Regions from separate parts of the Mixta mediterraneensis genome, predicted to be linked through region 1. Evidence: predicted binding sites of a transcription regulator. Region 1 holds the regulator's gene; the other holds the start of a gene.

Region 1 (7,490 bases):
TTATCAAAAAGCGCGCGCAACCGCGATGGCGAAATTAATGGGACAGCTGGGTAAACCGTATCAATGGGGTGGCGTATCGCCGCATACCGGCTTTGATTGCAGCGGCTTAGTCTGGTACGCCTACAAAGATTTACTGAAGTTCAAAATTCCCCGTACCGCGAACGAAATGTATCATCTGCGTGATGCAGCACCGGTTAAGCGCGAATTGCTGGAGAAAGGTGATCTGGTCTTTTTCCGTATTAACGGACGCGGCACCGCCGATCACGTTGGCGTCTATTTAGGCAACGGTAAATTTATTCAGTCGCCGCGCACCGGCAAAGACATACAGATTAGCGCATTGGGTGAAGATTACTGGCAGCGGCACTATATTGGTGCGCGTCGTATGATGACGCCAAAAACCATTCGCTGAGGTATTTGCCTTCGCAGGCAGAAGAAGCCGGATGACAGAGTGGCCCTCCCAGGCAGACGCTCCGTTATCCGGCTTTTGTATTAGTGCAGAATGGCGGTAAAGCTAAATGCCAGAATCATTAGCAGCGCTGCGCCGCTCGTCATCAACGCCAGTTTTATATCGGTACTCATCACCTCTCCTTAGCCACACAGATTGTAGGGATACTGCATTTTCCCATAAGGTCCGGTAAAAATCTCGTTTTATCCGCTCAGCCTTGTTAGAATCCTGTTTTTGTTGCGCAACATGCGCAACATGCGCAACGTCGGTTCCGTTCACCGTCTTTTTTGGCATTTTTACCTATCCAGACGCCAGATCACAGGCAAAAAAATTGCATTTTGGTGGGCAAAAACCTCAGCCGACGCAATCGTTTAACATGATACTTATCAATAGGTTAAGATAAGTTCAGGAGTCTCTTTTTCATGGCAACAATTAAAGATGTGGCGAAACGAGCGGGAGTATCGACCACCACCGTCTCACACGTCATCAATAAAACGCGTTTTGTGGCAGAAGAAACGCGCAATACCGTCTGGCAAGCCATCAAGGAGCTGCACTATTCGCCAAGCGCTGTGGCGCGTAGTCTGAAAGTTAATCACACCAAAACGCTGGGATTGCTTGCGACTTCCAGCGAGGCGCCTTACTTCGCAGAAATTATTGAAGCCATTGAAAATCACTGTTTTGAGAAAGGTTACACCCTGATTTTAGGTAACGCACACAATGGCTTGCATAAGCAGCGTGCTTATTTATCAATGATGGCGCAAAAGCGCGTCGATGGTTTATTAGTGATGTGTTCCGAATATCCAGACGATCTGTTGAAGATGCTGGAAGAGAATCGAAATATTCCCATGGTGGTCATGGACTGGGGCGAATCACGCGCTGACTTTACCGATACCGTGTTGGATAACGCTTTCCAGGGCGGCTATCTTGCCGGGCGCTATTTGATTGAACGCGGCCATCGCGATATTGGAGCGATTCCCGGACAGTTAGAACGTAATACCGGCGGTGGGCGTCATGCAGGCTTCTTAAAAGCCCTTCAGGAAGCCAACATCCAACCGCGTGCTGAGTGGATAGTCCAGGGAGATTTTGAACCCGAATCAGGTTATCAGGCCATGCAGCAGATTCTCTCGCAAAAACAACGCCCGACAGCCGTATTTTGTGGCGGCGATATAATGGCGATGGGGGCCATTTGCGCAGCAGATGAAATGGGCCTGCGCGTACCGCAGGACATTTCCGTTATCGGCTATGACAACGTACGCAACGCGCGCTACTTCACCCCGGCGTTAACTACCGTACACCAACCCAAGGCGCAGCTAGGTGAAAAAGCGCTGGAAATGTTGTTGGATCGTATTACCAGCAAACGCGAAGAGTCACAAACCATTGAAGTCCATCCGACACTGATTGAACGCCGCTCGGTAGGCTACGGCCCTTTTCGCGATTATCGCCGTTAATTCTCGCTTAACCATTCCTGATTAAGTGTTTGCGCATCACCTAAATAGCTGAGCAACCAACCCAGCGCCGGTGATGCGCGATCTTCTGCCCAACTCACGCAGCACGGACTCTCTGGAAAAGCCATCGGTAGCGTTAGCTCGACAAGCTTACCGGCGTCAAGTAGTGGACGAGCCAGATGCCCTGGCACCATCGCTACACATAAACCTGCCAATACACAATCCAGCCCGGTTTGCCATTCCGGCACCACCACCCGACGCTGATTATCTAGCGTCCAGGTCATACGCCGCGGCAGCGCGCGCGACGTATCTTCCAGGACAAGTGACGGCCAGCTACGCAACGTATCATCATCCAGCTCACTGGCGAGCGTTAAAGGGTGATCGCGCTGAACCACGCAGCGCCAGTTAATTGCGCCCATATCCTGAAAGGCGAAACGTCCTCCCACGGGAATGGCCTGCGTAGCGCCAATCGCCACGTCGACGCGGCTATCTGCTAAGGCGTCCCATACCCCATTGAATACTTCATAACTGATGATCAGTTCCATATCGGGGAAATGGCGGTAAAAATCTTTCACCAGTTGTCGCGTTCGCTCAGGTTTTACAATGCAATCAATCGCAATGCTTAACTGGCCCCGCCAGCCATTTGCCAGCTGCTGACATTGACGCCGGGTCGCAAGCATTTTTTTGATAACACTTCGCCCTTCCCGGACAAAATGTTCACCGGCTGGCGTTAAAACCACTTCACGATGATGACGTTCGAATAACGGCACCGCCAGCCAGGTTTCAAGCTGGCGTACCGTATAGCTAATGGCAGAAGGTACACGATGTAGCTCTTGCGCAGCGGCGCTAAAACTCCTGCCCCGTGCTACCGCGTCCACGACTTCAAGCGCATATTCGGACCACATAATCTGCCTTCAAAAATTTTAACAGGTTAAGACAAATATTAGCGTTTCACAGCGTTTAATGCACCTTCTACACTCTGCCGCGTTCACTCTGCAAAAATGAGAATCAGATGTTATCAAATAAAGGATTTATCCCTTACCTCGCCTTACTCAGCATGCTGGGCTTTCTGGCAACCGATATGTACCTTCCCGCTTTCGGCGTGATGCAGCAAACCTTTGCTACCTCGCCTGGCATCATTAGCGCCAGTATGAGCTTATTCCTTGCGGGCTTTGCCTGTGCGCAACTGTTCTGGGGCCCCATATCAGACAGGATCGGGCGAAAACCGGTTTTACTGGCAGGTCTGGCGATCTTCGCCTTTGGATGCGCAGGGATGTTGTGGGTTACGGACGTCATTTTTATGTTGGCGCTGCGTTTTATTCAGGCGGTGGGAGTGTGTGCTGCCGCAGTCAGCTGGCAGGCTTTGGTGGTTGATCGCTATCCGCAGGCGCGTGCGAATAAAGTCTTTGCCACCATTATGCCTTTAGTCGCGCTTTCGCCGGCGTTAGCGCCCCTGTTTGGCGCATGGCTTATCAGCCATTTTCACTGGCGTTCAATTTTTTTAGTGTTAATGGTCATTGCTCTGGTCCTTATTGCCGTTACTTTGCGTTTACCCGCCAGATCGACAGACATCAGAGAAAAGCATCGCCAACCGGGCTTTCTTTCACTGCTTCGCTCGCGGGTGTTTAGCGGCAATATCCTGATCTATTCTGCCTGCTCAGCCAGCTTTTTTGCCTGGCTAACGGGTTCACCGTTTATCCTGGCTCATATCGGATTAACGCCAGCAGATATTGGTCTGAGCTATATTCCACAAACGCTCGCTTTCCTGACGGGTGGTTTTGGCTGCCGCGCGCTGCTGAATCGTTTTAACGGCGCGCGTTTGCTTCCCTGGCTGTTAGTGCTCTATAGCCTGAGCATAATGGTGCTGTTTGCCGTTGCTCTCGCCGAACTTAACAATTTGACTACGCTATTACTGCCTTTCTGCGGTATGGCGCTGGCAAACGGAGCTATTTACCCGATTGTGGTATCCAGCGCCCTGCTGCCTTTTCCCCATGCAACCGGTAAAGCCGCTGCACTCCAAAATACGCTCCAGTTAGGCTTATGTTTTATCGCCAGCCTGGCCGTTTCTGCCGGCTTACAGCACGCTTTACCTGCCGCTACGCTGATTATGGCGCTGACCGTTGTGCTGGCGTGGCTGGGTTACAAGCTACAGCATCAGGCCAGCGCACAAACTGATATTGCTTCAGCAAAATCCGTTTGCCAGGATAATCACTAAGGCAATGATTTTTTAGATAGCGTCCTAACAATAAGTCGTTGAATATTGACTCACGTGAGAATATACTCATCTGGGTCAATAAATACGCAACAAATCAATAATATATGAGCCTGTTTTTTGGCGACTTTGTCGCTGGGATGGCGTCTGCACGGTTTTAATTTTGATGGTGCCAGACTGAAGTTGTTCTGTTTTCACGCCTCTGTAATACGTCGGATACTTGACGCACGGACCCTTCCGTGACTTTTCTCACAACTCTGGAGAAATTGACTATTCTTTTTCTCAGGTTCAGGTTGAACAGGTGATGGAGAAGCTATGAGTTCATCGTGTATAGAAGAAGTGAGCCTTGAAGAAAACCATTGGTATCGCATCGTCCACGAACTACTGGAACAAGCAGATATTGAAATCAATGGCTCTCGCCCTTGGGATATTCAGATAAACAACCCTGATTTTTTCAAGCGTGTTTTGCAGGAAGGCTCGCTCGGTTTGGGCGAAAGCTATATGGACGGCTGGTGGGAATGCGAAAGGCTGGATATGTTTTTCCATCACGTCCTTAAGCATAAGCTTGATCAAAAACTGCCTCACCATTTTAAAGATACTTTACGTATCGCTGCCGCGCGCTTAACAAATCTGCAATCCAAAAAACGTGCGTGGATTGTTGGTAAAGAGCATTACGATTTAGGAAATGACCTGTTTTCGCTGATGCTCGATCCTTACATGCAATATTCTTGTGCTTACTGGAAAGAAGCTTCGACATTAGACGCGGCTCAGGAAGCCAAACTAGATATGATTTGCCGTAAACTGCAGCTTGAGCCGGGTATGTCGTTACTGGATATTGGTTGCGGATGGGGCGGTCTTGCTGCTTACGCGGCACGTCATTATGGCGTCAACGTACATGGCGTAACCATTTCGGCCGAACAACAAAAGCTTGCTCAGCAGCGCTGTGAAGGGCTAAACGTCACCATTTTGCTACAAGATTATCGTGACCTTAATCAGCAATTTGATCGCATCGTTTCCGTCGGAATGTTCGAACCTGTTGGGCCTAAAAACTATGCGACCTACTTTGATACGGTTGATCGTAATTTAAAACCTGACGGTATTTTCTTACTGCATACCATCGGCGCCATTAAAACAGATATGAATGTCGATCCCTGGATCGATAAATATATCTTCCCCAATGGATGTCTGCCTTCTGTTCGTCATATCGCCGACGCCAGCGAACCGCATTTCATTATGGAAGACTGGCACAACTTTGGCGCCGACTATGACACCACGTTGATGGCTTGGTATGAGCGATTTTTACAGGCATGGCCACAGCTGGAAAACGCTTACGGTGACCGTTTTAAACGCATGTTCTCTTATTATCTGAATGCCTGTGCGGGAGCTTTCCGCGCGCGTGACATTCAGTTATGGCAGGTGGTATTTAGTCGCGGGGTTGAGGGCGGATTACGCGTCACTCGCTGATATTTCCGCTAAATAATTAAAGGCGCTTGCGCCTTTAATTATTTTCTCCGTTATTCCTGAACGGTTTGTTCTGTGAACGTCTTTGTTGCCGCATTTTCACGCTGGGCCAGCACGCGCTCAACCGTGTCGACAATCGCCTGTGTGTGAGGGTCAATTTCAATATTAACGCGGTCACCAAATGTTTTTGCACCGAGCGTTGTGCGCTCCAGTGTTTCAGGAATCAGGTGCACACAAAATTTGGTTTTAGTCACATCACCCACCGTCAGGCTAATACCATCAATCCCGACAAAACCCTTATGCAGGATATATTTCATTTGCGCCGGATCCTGGATTTTAAACCACACTTCGCGGTTATTTTCCGACTGGATGATTTTGCAGATTTCTGCGGTGGTCATAATATGACCAGACATTAAATGCCCGCCGATTTCATCGCTAAATTTCGCGGCGCGCTCAATATTTACCACATCACCCGGGCGCAAATTACCCAGGTTGGTGACGCGTAATGTCTCTTTAATTAAGTCAAAGCTGACGCGATCGTCGTCAATGGCGGTAACGGTTAAACAACAGCCGTTGTGTGCGACTGACGCCCCCAACGCTAAGCCCGGTAATAACGCTTCCGGCAGTTTGACAATATGGGTGCGAAATAGATCTTTCTCTTCAATGGACACGATTTCTGCGGTGCCCTGCACAATACCGGTAAACATAGCCTTTGCCTCTGCGAAGTTTGCGCTAGTTTATCACAGCTAATGCTGGCTGTTAGGTTCCAGCCGTGGGTGCTGCTTTACAGCTTAGCAAAACGCATTGTGTGACAAAGATTGGAGAATTCTGTTACTCCAGTTACACTATGCCGCGCTTTCCTCAGAGATTATCAATGCGCCTTCATTAATTAACTAAGTCAGGTGTTTACGTGCAGAAGTACTTTACAGAAGCGCGTCAATTGCTGGCCCTTGCGGTTCCTGTCATCCTGGCTCAGGTGGCTCAGACTGCAATGGGATTTGTAGATACCATTATGGCCGGCGCGGTAAGCGCCACGGATATGGCCGCCGTCGCTGTCGGCACTTCCATTTGGCTTCCTGCCATTCTGTTTGGTCATGGTCTTCTCCTTGCATTGACGCCCACCGTTGCGCAACTCAACGGCTCAGGCCGCCGCGATCGCATTGCCGAGCAAATTCGTCAGGGATACTGGTTAGCCCTCTTTGTTGCCGTCCTGATCATGCTGGCGCTCTGGAATGCCGGTTATTTGATCCGGGCGATGCACGACATTGATCCGCTACTGGCGCTAAAAGCCGAAGGTTACCTTCATGCCCTGCTGTTCGGCGCACCGGGGTATCTGTTTTTCCAGGTAATGCGTAACCAGTGCGAAGGCATGTCGAAAACCAAACCGGGCATGGTGTTGGGGTTCATCGGGCTGCTGGTAAATATTCCGTTAAATTATATTTTCATTTACGGCCATTTCGGTATGCCCGCATTGGGCGGCGTGGGTTGTGGCGTGGCGACGGCGTCGGTTTATTGGGTGATGTTTATCTGTATGCGCTTTTGGGTGCGCCGGATGGGCGGCATGCGCGATATTCGCATGGCTGGCCGTTTATCGCCGCCCTCACGCCCGATCCTGTCTCGCTTAGTGACGCTGGGTTTACCCGTAGCGTTGGCGCTGTTCTTTGAAGTGACGCTGTTTGCCGTTGTTGCTTTACTGGTTTCGCCACTCGGTATTGTGGACGTCGCGGGTCATCAGATCGCGCTGAACTTTAGCTCACTGATGTTCGTGCTGCCTTTATCGCTGGGGGTCGCCGCCACCATAAGGGTTGGTTACCGTCTGGGACAAGGCTCCACTGAGCAAGCTCGCATCGCGGCCTGGACGGCACAAGGCGTCGGACTCAGTATGGTGGCAGTCACTGCCCTGTTTACCGTTATCTTCCGCCATCAA
Region 2 (7,490 bases), on a different contig from region 1:
TGGCAAGGCGCGCACGCTTTTTGGCCACAGCCTGTCGATTTGTATACCTTCACGCAGCACGAAGGCCATGAAAGCCGCTTGCTTGGCGAAACCATTGAACATCAAAAACATTTTCCGGCCCCAGCCGGGGAGCAGGGCAACAGCGCAGATCAGGTGAATCGTTACCTGATTAAAACCGGCAACCGTGACTGGGATGCGCCGGATTTTCGCGTTGTTTATAGCCGCGATCCGGCAAACGTGAGCCGACCCAAAGATATTCTGCTATTGCAGCGCCGTAGCCACGGCAATGCTTATGGCTGGTTAGCCGGTCTGCGTGAAGACAATGAAGTGCTCGTTGCGCAGAACACCGATGCGCTGCTGCATCAGCGTCTGGCGCAGACGCATGCCCTGGTGCGGCAGATAAATCACATTCGTCGGATTGATATGGCGCGGCTCAATAATCAGCTGGAAATGCTGAAAGAGCAGGCCGGGCGGCAACGCCAGGCAAAACAGTTCGATTTGCAGACGCAATCAGAATATCAGGCCAATCAGGCTGCGTTGCAGCGCCGTTTTGAAAAACTCAGCGCGACCCTGGCGAGCTTACAGCATGAAAGCCAGCGAGACGTTTTAATCTTGCGCGATGTACAGGGCAACGACCACGCCATTCCGCTGTCGCAAATTATCGACGTCTGGAAACCTAACGCGCTTAATCTGAAAGAAAAGGTGCTGCACTTTTTGCAGCAAATCTGGCATTTCGTAAGCGATTCTCCCGCTGACGGCGAAAGCGAAACCGGGGCGTTTCCGGCTATATTTGGCACCGTGTTGATGGTGTTGCTGATGTCGGTGGTGGTGATGCCGCTCGGGGTGATTGCCGCCGTCTGGCTGCATGAATATGCCGGACGCAACGCGTTAACGCGGCTGGTGCGCATTGCGGTTGTGAATCTGGCAGGCGTGCCGTCGATTGTTTATGGCGTTTTCGGTCTGGGTTTCTTTGTCTGGGGCGTGGGCGGCACAATCGACCAACTGTTTTATAGCAATGCGTTGCCAAATCCGACCTTTGGTACGCCAGGTCTGTTATGGGCGGCCCTGACGCTGGCCTTACTGACGTTGCCGGTGGTAATTGTCGCCACGGAAGAGGGGCTATCACGCATTCCTGACAGCCTGCGTCAGGGTTCTTTGGCGTTGGGCGCAACGCAGGCGGAAACCTTATGGAAGATAGTGTTACCCATGGCAATTCCGGCGATGCTGACCGGTTTGATTTTAGCGGTAGCGCGCGCTGCCGGTGAAACTGCCCCGTTGATGCTGGTGGGCGTGGTGAAAATGGTGCCAGAGCTGCCTGCGGATGCGGTGTTCCCGTATCTGCATCTTGATCGTAAATTTATGCACCTGGGTTTCCAGATTTACGATTTAGCGTTTCAAAGCCCCAATATTGAAGCCGATCGACCGCTGGTGTTTGCCACCGCGCTGCTGCTGGTGCTGATCATTCTGTCGCTCAATCTGTTGGCGATGGGTCTGCGTCACCGCCTGCGCGAGCGCTATCGTCTTATGACTCAATAACAGGTTATGTCTATGATGCCCGAAACTGACATCGCGCTGAGCGTAAATCAACTCTCTCTGTGGTACGGCGAGCGTCAGGCACTGCAAGGTATCTCGTTGCAGGTGCCGAAAAATCGTATCACGGCCCTTATCGGACCTTCGGGCTGTGGCAAATCGACACTGCTACGCTGTTTTAATCGCATGAACGATGTGATCGATAATTGCCGTATCGAAGGCGAAGTGCTGCTCGATCAACAAGACATTATGCATCCGAATCAGGATCTGTCCGCGCTACGCCGTCGCGTCGGTATGGTGTTTCAGCGGCCAAATCCGTTTCCAAAATCCATTTACGAAAATGTGGTTTATGGCCTGCGCTTACAGGGCGTGCGTGATAAGCGGGTGCTGAATGAAGCCTGTGAGCGTGCGCTGCGCGCCGCAGCGCTGTGGAGCGAAGTGAAAGATCAGTTGGGGCAGAATGCGTTGGCGCTTTCAACTGGTCAGCAGCAGCGCCTGGTGATCGCCAGGGCTATCGCTATCGAGCCGGAAGTATTATTGCTGGATGAACCAACCTCGGCGCTGGATCCGATCTCCACGCTGGTGATTGAAGAGCTGATGACCACGCTCAGGCAGCACTTCACGCTGGTGCTGGTGACGCACAATATGCAGCAGGCGTCGCGCGTGTCGAATTACACCGCGTTTATGCACAATGGAGCGGTGATAGAGTTTGATGAAACCGACCGGATTTTTACCACGCCGCAGGTACGTCGTACTGAAGATTACATTACCGGGCGCTACGGTTAAGGAAGCAATAAAGGAGAAGCGTGCGCTTCTCCCTGGAAAATCAGGCGCGATCGCAGCCTTGTGGCGGCAACGGCTTGCCATCCAGCCAGGCTTTGCCGTCACGCATCACGAGTCGTCCTTCAATAAACCAGTTAATGACCTGCGGGTAAATAACATGTTCTTGCTGCTGTACGCGCCCGGTAATCGCTTCCTCGCTGTCTCCGGCAAGCACCGGCACCCGCGCCTGTAGAATAACCGGGCCACCGTCCAACTCATCGGTAACGAAATGCACTGACGTGCCGTGTTCGGTATCGCCGTTCTCCAGCGCCTGACGATGGGTATGCAGGCCAGGATATTTCGGCAGCAGGGAAGGGTGGATATTCAGTAAACGATCGTGATAGCGCGCAACAAAAGCGCTGCTCAGGATGCGCATATAACCGGCCAGCACCACCAGATCCGGCGCATACGCGTCGATTTCGGCAATCAGCTGGCGATCAAAAGCTTCGCGATCGGCAAAATTGCTGGCGGCTAACGACAGGGTCGGCACGCCAGCTTGCTGGGCACGGGTTAAACCATAGGCAGACGCTTTATTGCTGAACACAGCAGCGACACGGCCATGAATGCGCCCGCTTGCGCAGGCGTCAAGGATGGACTGAAGGTTGGTTCCGCTGCCGGAAATCAGTACAACCAGTTTCTTCATGCCTGAATAACCACACGCTCTTCGGCGTCAGACGCTTTAATCACGCCGATTTTCCACGCTTTTTCACCGGCTGCGCTCATCAGCTCAACCGCTTTGTCAGCATCCGCCGGACTCAGCGCAATCACCATGCCCACGCCGCAGTTAAAGGTGCGATACATTTGGTGACGGCTGACATTGCCTGCCTGCTGCATCCAGTTGAACACCGAAGGCCATTGCCAGCTTTTCTCGTCAATCACGGCTTGGGTATTATCAGGCAGTACGCGTGGGATATTTTCCCAGAAGCCGCCACCGGTCAGGTGCGCAATAGCATGGACGTCAATTTGCGCGATCAGGCTAAGGATGTTTTTCACGTAAATACGGGTAGGTTCAAGCAGATGATCGGCCAGCGGTTTACCGTCCAGCTGTTCAGTCAGCGGATCGGTGTTACTGACGTCAAGGATCTTACGCACCAGCGAATAACCGTTGGAGTGCGGGCCGCTTGAGCCGAGTGCAATCAGTACATCGCCGTCCTGCACTTTGCTGCCGTCGATAATTTCGGACTTCTCAACCACGCCGACACAGAAACCCGCAACGTCATAATCTTCGCCGTGATACATGCCCGGCATTTCAGCGGTTTCACCGCCCACCAGCGCACAGCCCGACTGTAGACATCCTTCGGCGATACCGGTGATCACCGCAGACGCGGTTTCAACGTCCAGCTTGCCGGTTGCATAGTAATCCAGGAAGAATAAAGGTTCAGCCCCTTGCACCACCAGATCGTTGACACACATCGCCACCAGATCAACGCCAATAGCATCGTGGTGCTTCAGATCCATCGCCAGACGTAGCTTAGTGCCCACGCCGTCGGTGCCGGAGACCAGCACGGGTTCGCGGTATTTCTGCGGCAACGCACAAAGCGCACCGAAACCGCCCAGGCCACCCATAACTTCCGGGCGACGCGTTTTTTTCACTACGCCTTTAATACGGTCAACCAGAGCGTTACCAGCATCAATATCAACACCGGCGTCTTTGTAGCTGAGAGAGGTCTTGTCGGTCACTGCGAGGTCCCCACGCGAGTTGCGGTTGGTGGTTAAAATAAAGCGCGGCAATTCTACCAGCGCAGGTAAACGTTTGCGAGCCTCAGATTGCGCGCCATGCGATTTTCATCAATCCTTAATTTGTCGCGGCAAAAATTACCGACCAGTGCAAGGACATATGGCGCAAAGCCGAAAAGGCGGTATAATCCCGCGATTTTTTTTAGCTCAACTCATTCCGGGAGAACACCAATGAAGATCGTGGAAGTCAAACACCCGCTGGTCAAACATAAACTGGGTCTGATGCGTGAGCATGATGTCAGCACGAAGCGTTTCCGTGAGCTGGCCTCAGAAGTCGGCAGCCTGCTGACCTATGAAGCCACCGCCGATCTGGAAACCGAAAGCGTTACCATTGAGGGCTGGAACGGCCCGGTGCAGGTCGATCAAATCAAAGGCAAAAAAATCACCGTTGTACCTATTCTGCGTGCCGGCCTTGGCATGATGGAAGGCGTACTGGAACATGTTCCGAGCGCGCGTATTAGCGTAGTTGGCGTGTATCGTGATGAAGAGACGCTGGAGCCGGTGCCCTATTTCCAGAAGCTGGCCTCTAATATTGAAGAGCGCTTAGCGCTGGTGGTTGATCCAATGTTAGCAACCGGTGGTTCGATGATTGCTACCATCGACCTGCTGAAAAAAGCGGGTTGCAACAGCATTAAAGTGCTGGTGTTAGTGGCTGCGCCGGAGGGTATTGCCGCCCTGGAAAAAGCCCATCCTGACGTTGAGCTGTATACCGCCTCTGTCGATCAGGGCCTGAACGAAAAAGGCTACATCATTCCGGGTCTGGGCGACGCCGGAGACAAGATTTTCGGAACCAAATAAAGTGAATAGCCGACCAGAGAGTCGGCTTTTTTTTGACAAAAAAGCACCACACATCTCAAGGGGATACATGATGACTCGTCGCGCCATTGGCGTTAGCGAACGACCGCCGCTACTGCAAACCATTCCACTCAGCCTGCAACATCTGTTCGCCATGTTTGGTGCAACTGTCCTGGTGCCGATTTTATTTCACATTAATCCGGCCACGGTATTGCTGTTTAATGGTATCGGCACACTGTTATACCTTTTCATCTGTAAAGGCAAAATTCCGGCCTATCTGGGTTCGAGCTTTGCCTTTATTTCGCCGGTGCTGTTGCTGTTACCGCTGGGTTATGAAGTGGCGCTGGGCGGTTTTATTCTCTGCGGCCTGCTGTTTTGCATCGTCGCGCTGATCGTAAAAAAAGCCGGCACCGGCTGGATCGACGTGATGTTTCCGCCAGCGGCGATGGGAGCAATTGTCGCGGTTATCGGCCTGGAGCTGGCGGGCGTGGCGGCAAATATGGCTGGTTTGCTGCCTGCCGAAGGCAGTTCGCCAGACAGCAAAACAGTGATCATTTCTCTCGTCACGCTGGCGGTCACGGTATTTGGTTCGGTGCTGTTTCGGGGCTTTCTCGCCATTATTCCTATCCTGATTGGAGTGTTGGTCGGCTACGGGCTCTCGTTCTTTATGGGTATTGTTGACTGGAGCGGCGTCTATAATGCGCCGTGGTTTGCGCTGCCAACGTTTTATACCCCGCGCTTTGAATGGGTGGCGATGCTGACCATTCTGCCTGCCGCGCTGGTGGTGATTGCCGAGCATGTTGGACACCTGGTAGTGACAGCAAATATCGTGAAGAAGGATTTAATTCGCGATCCAGGCCTGCATCGTTCAATGTTTGCTAACGGCTTATCGACGATGATTTCCGGCTTTTTTGGTTCAACGCCGAACACGACCTATGGTGAGAATATCGGTGTGATGGCGATTACCCGCGTTTACAGTACATGGGTGATTGGCGGCGCGGCGATTTTTGCCATTCTGCTTTCCTGCGTCGGCAAACTGGCGGCTGTCATTCAGGCAATACCGGTGCCGGTGATGGGCGGGGTATCGTTACTGCTGTATGGCGTAATCGGAGCTTCAGGTATTCGTGTGCTGATCGAATCTAAAGTGGATTACAACAAAGCGCAAAATCTGATCCTGACGTCCGTTATCCTGATCATTGGCGTGAGCGGCGCAAAAATACACCTCGGTGCAGCAGAACTGAAAGGTATGGCGCTGGCAACCCTTGTTGGCATTGGGCTGGCATTAATCTTTCGTGTTATCTCACTGCTGCGCCCGGAAGAAGTAGTGCTGGATACCGAAGAAAAAGGCAGCCATTAAGGTCAACATCGGGGCAGGGAAGCCTCATTCATCTCTTTTTAAAAACTGTGGTAGACTGCCCCGGTTTTTTAGCTTGTTCGCTTGCTGAGGTGCTTCTGAACACGCCGGCACAATTGTCATTGCCACTTTATTTACCTGACGACGAAACCTTTGCCAGCTTCTGGCCGGGGGAAAACCCGTCGCTGATTGCCGCGTTAAAAGGTGCACTCAGTCAACATCATGGCAGCTATCTCTATTTCTGGTCACGCGAAGGCGGAGGGCGCAGCCATCTGCTGCACGCCGCATGCGCCGAAATGTCGGCTCGCGGTGAAGCGGTCGGCTATGTACCGCTGGATAAGCGCACCTGGTTTGTGCCAGAAGTGTTAGATGGCATGGAACAGCTGGCTCTGGTGTGTATTGACAACATCGAGTGCATTGCGGGTGAAGCCGAATGGGAGATGGCGATTTTTGATCTCTATAATCGCATTCTGGAAACGGGTAATACGCGCCTGCTGATTACCGGCGACCGGCCGCCACGTCAACTCAATTTGCAACTTCCCGATTTGGCTTCGCGCCTTGACTGGGGACAAATCTACCGTTTACAGCCGCTTTCTGACGAAGACAAACTACAGGCGTTACAGCTGCGAGCCGGATTACGTGGATTTGAACTGCCAGAAGATGTGGGCCGCTTTCTGCTTAAGCGACTCGATCGTGAAATGCGTACGCTGTTTGAAACGCTGGATCGCCTTGATCGCGCTTCCATCAGCGCCCAGCGCAAACTCACCATTCCCTTTGTGAAAGAGACGCTTGGCCTTTAAAGGATCTTCAGCACCGCTTCTGGCGGTCGCCCCAGCTGTGCCTGCTCGCCATTGATCACAATCGGACGTTCAATCAGTCTGGGGTGCTCAACCAGCGCCGCGATCAACGCGCTTTCACTTTTATCGCTTTCGCTAAGCGCTAATGTTTTGTACATCTCCTCTTTTGTACGCATCAGCTGACGTGCGCTGGTCATGCCGAGTTTTTTCAGCAAAATTTGCAGTGTTTCGCGGTCTGGCGGGGTTTCCAGATAAAGCACCACGTCTGGTTCAATACCTTGCTCTTTTAACAGCGCCAGCGTTTCGCGACTCTTACTGCAGCGCGGGTTGTGATAAATGGTCACCATAATCGTTATCCTTTTTGATACTGCTTAAAACGTTGTTGTAACTGACGTAACTGGTCGATGCGAGCATCGTAACGCGCCTGCTTCAGGCTGCCGAGCGGCACCTGCGCG

What was found. The regulator PurR, encoded in region 1, represses purine synthesis genes. The targets are predictions, from matches to a motif close to CANGCAAACGTTTGCNTG.
Region 2: purM (phosphoribosylformylglycinamidine cyclo-ligase) is a predicted target of PurR. The motif match lies at 4,095-4,112, and genes of this name have one in related genera.

The regions. Positions count from the first base shown of each region.
Region 1 is NZ_JASUAZ010000010.1:106,686-114,175, reverse strand. It holds gene QRY16_RS09220 (C40 family peptidase) at 1-409, shown strand, start outside; gene cydH (cytochrome bd-I oxidase subunit CydH) at 490-579, opposite strand; gene purR (HTH-type transcriptional repressor PurR) at 868-1,893, shown strand; gene punR (DNA-binding transcriptional activator PunR) at 1,890-2,795, opposite strand; gene punC (purine nucleoside transporter PunC) at 2,903-4,105, shown strand; gene cfa (cyclopropane fatty acyl phospholipid synthase) at 4,418-5,566, shown strand; gene QRY16_RS09190 (riboflavin synthase subunit alpha) at 5,617-6,270, opposite strand; gene QRY16_RS09185 (MATE family efflux transporter) at 6,474-7,490, shown strand, end outside.
Region 2 is NZ_JASUAZ010000016.1:648-8,137, forward strand. It holds gene pstA (phosphate ABC transporter permease PstA) at 1-1,536, shown strand, start outside; gene pstB (phosphate ABC transporter ATP-binding protein PstB) at 1,549-2,316, shown strand; gene purN (phosphoribosylglycinamide formyltransferase) at 2,357-2,995, opposite strand; gene purM (phosphoribosylformylglycinamidine cyclo-ligase) at 2,992-4,032, opposite strand; gene upp (uracil phosphoribosyltransferase) at 4,261-4,887, shown strand; gene uraA (uracil permease) at 4,958-6,241, shown strand; gene hda (DnaA inactivator Hda) at 6,337-7,038, shown strand; gene arsC (arsenate reductase (glutaredoxin)) at 7,035-7,382, opposite strand; gene bepA (beta-barrel assembly-enhancing protease) at 7,388-7,490, opposite strand, start outside.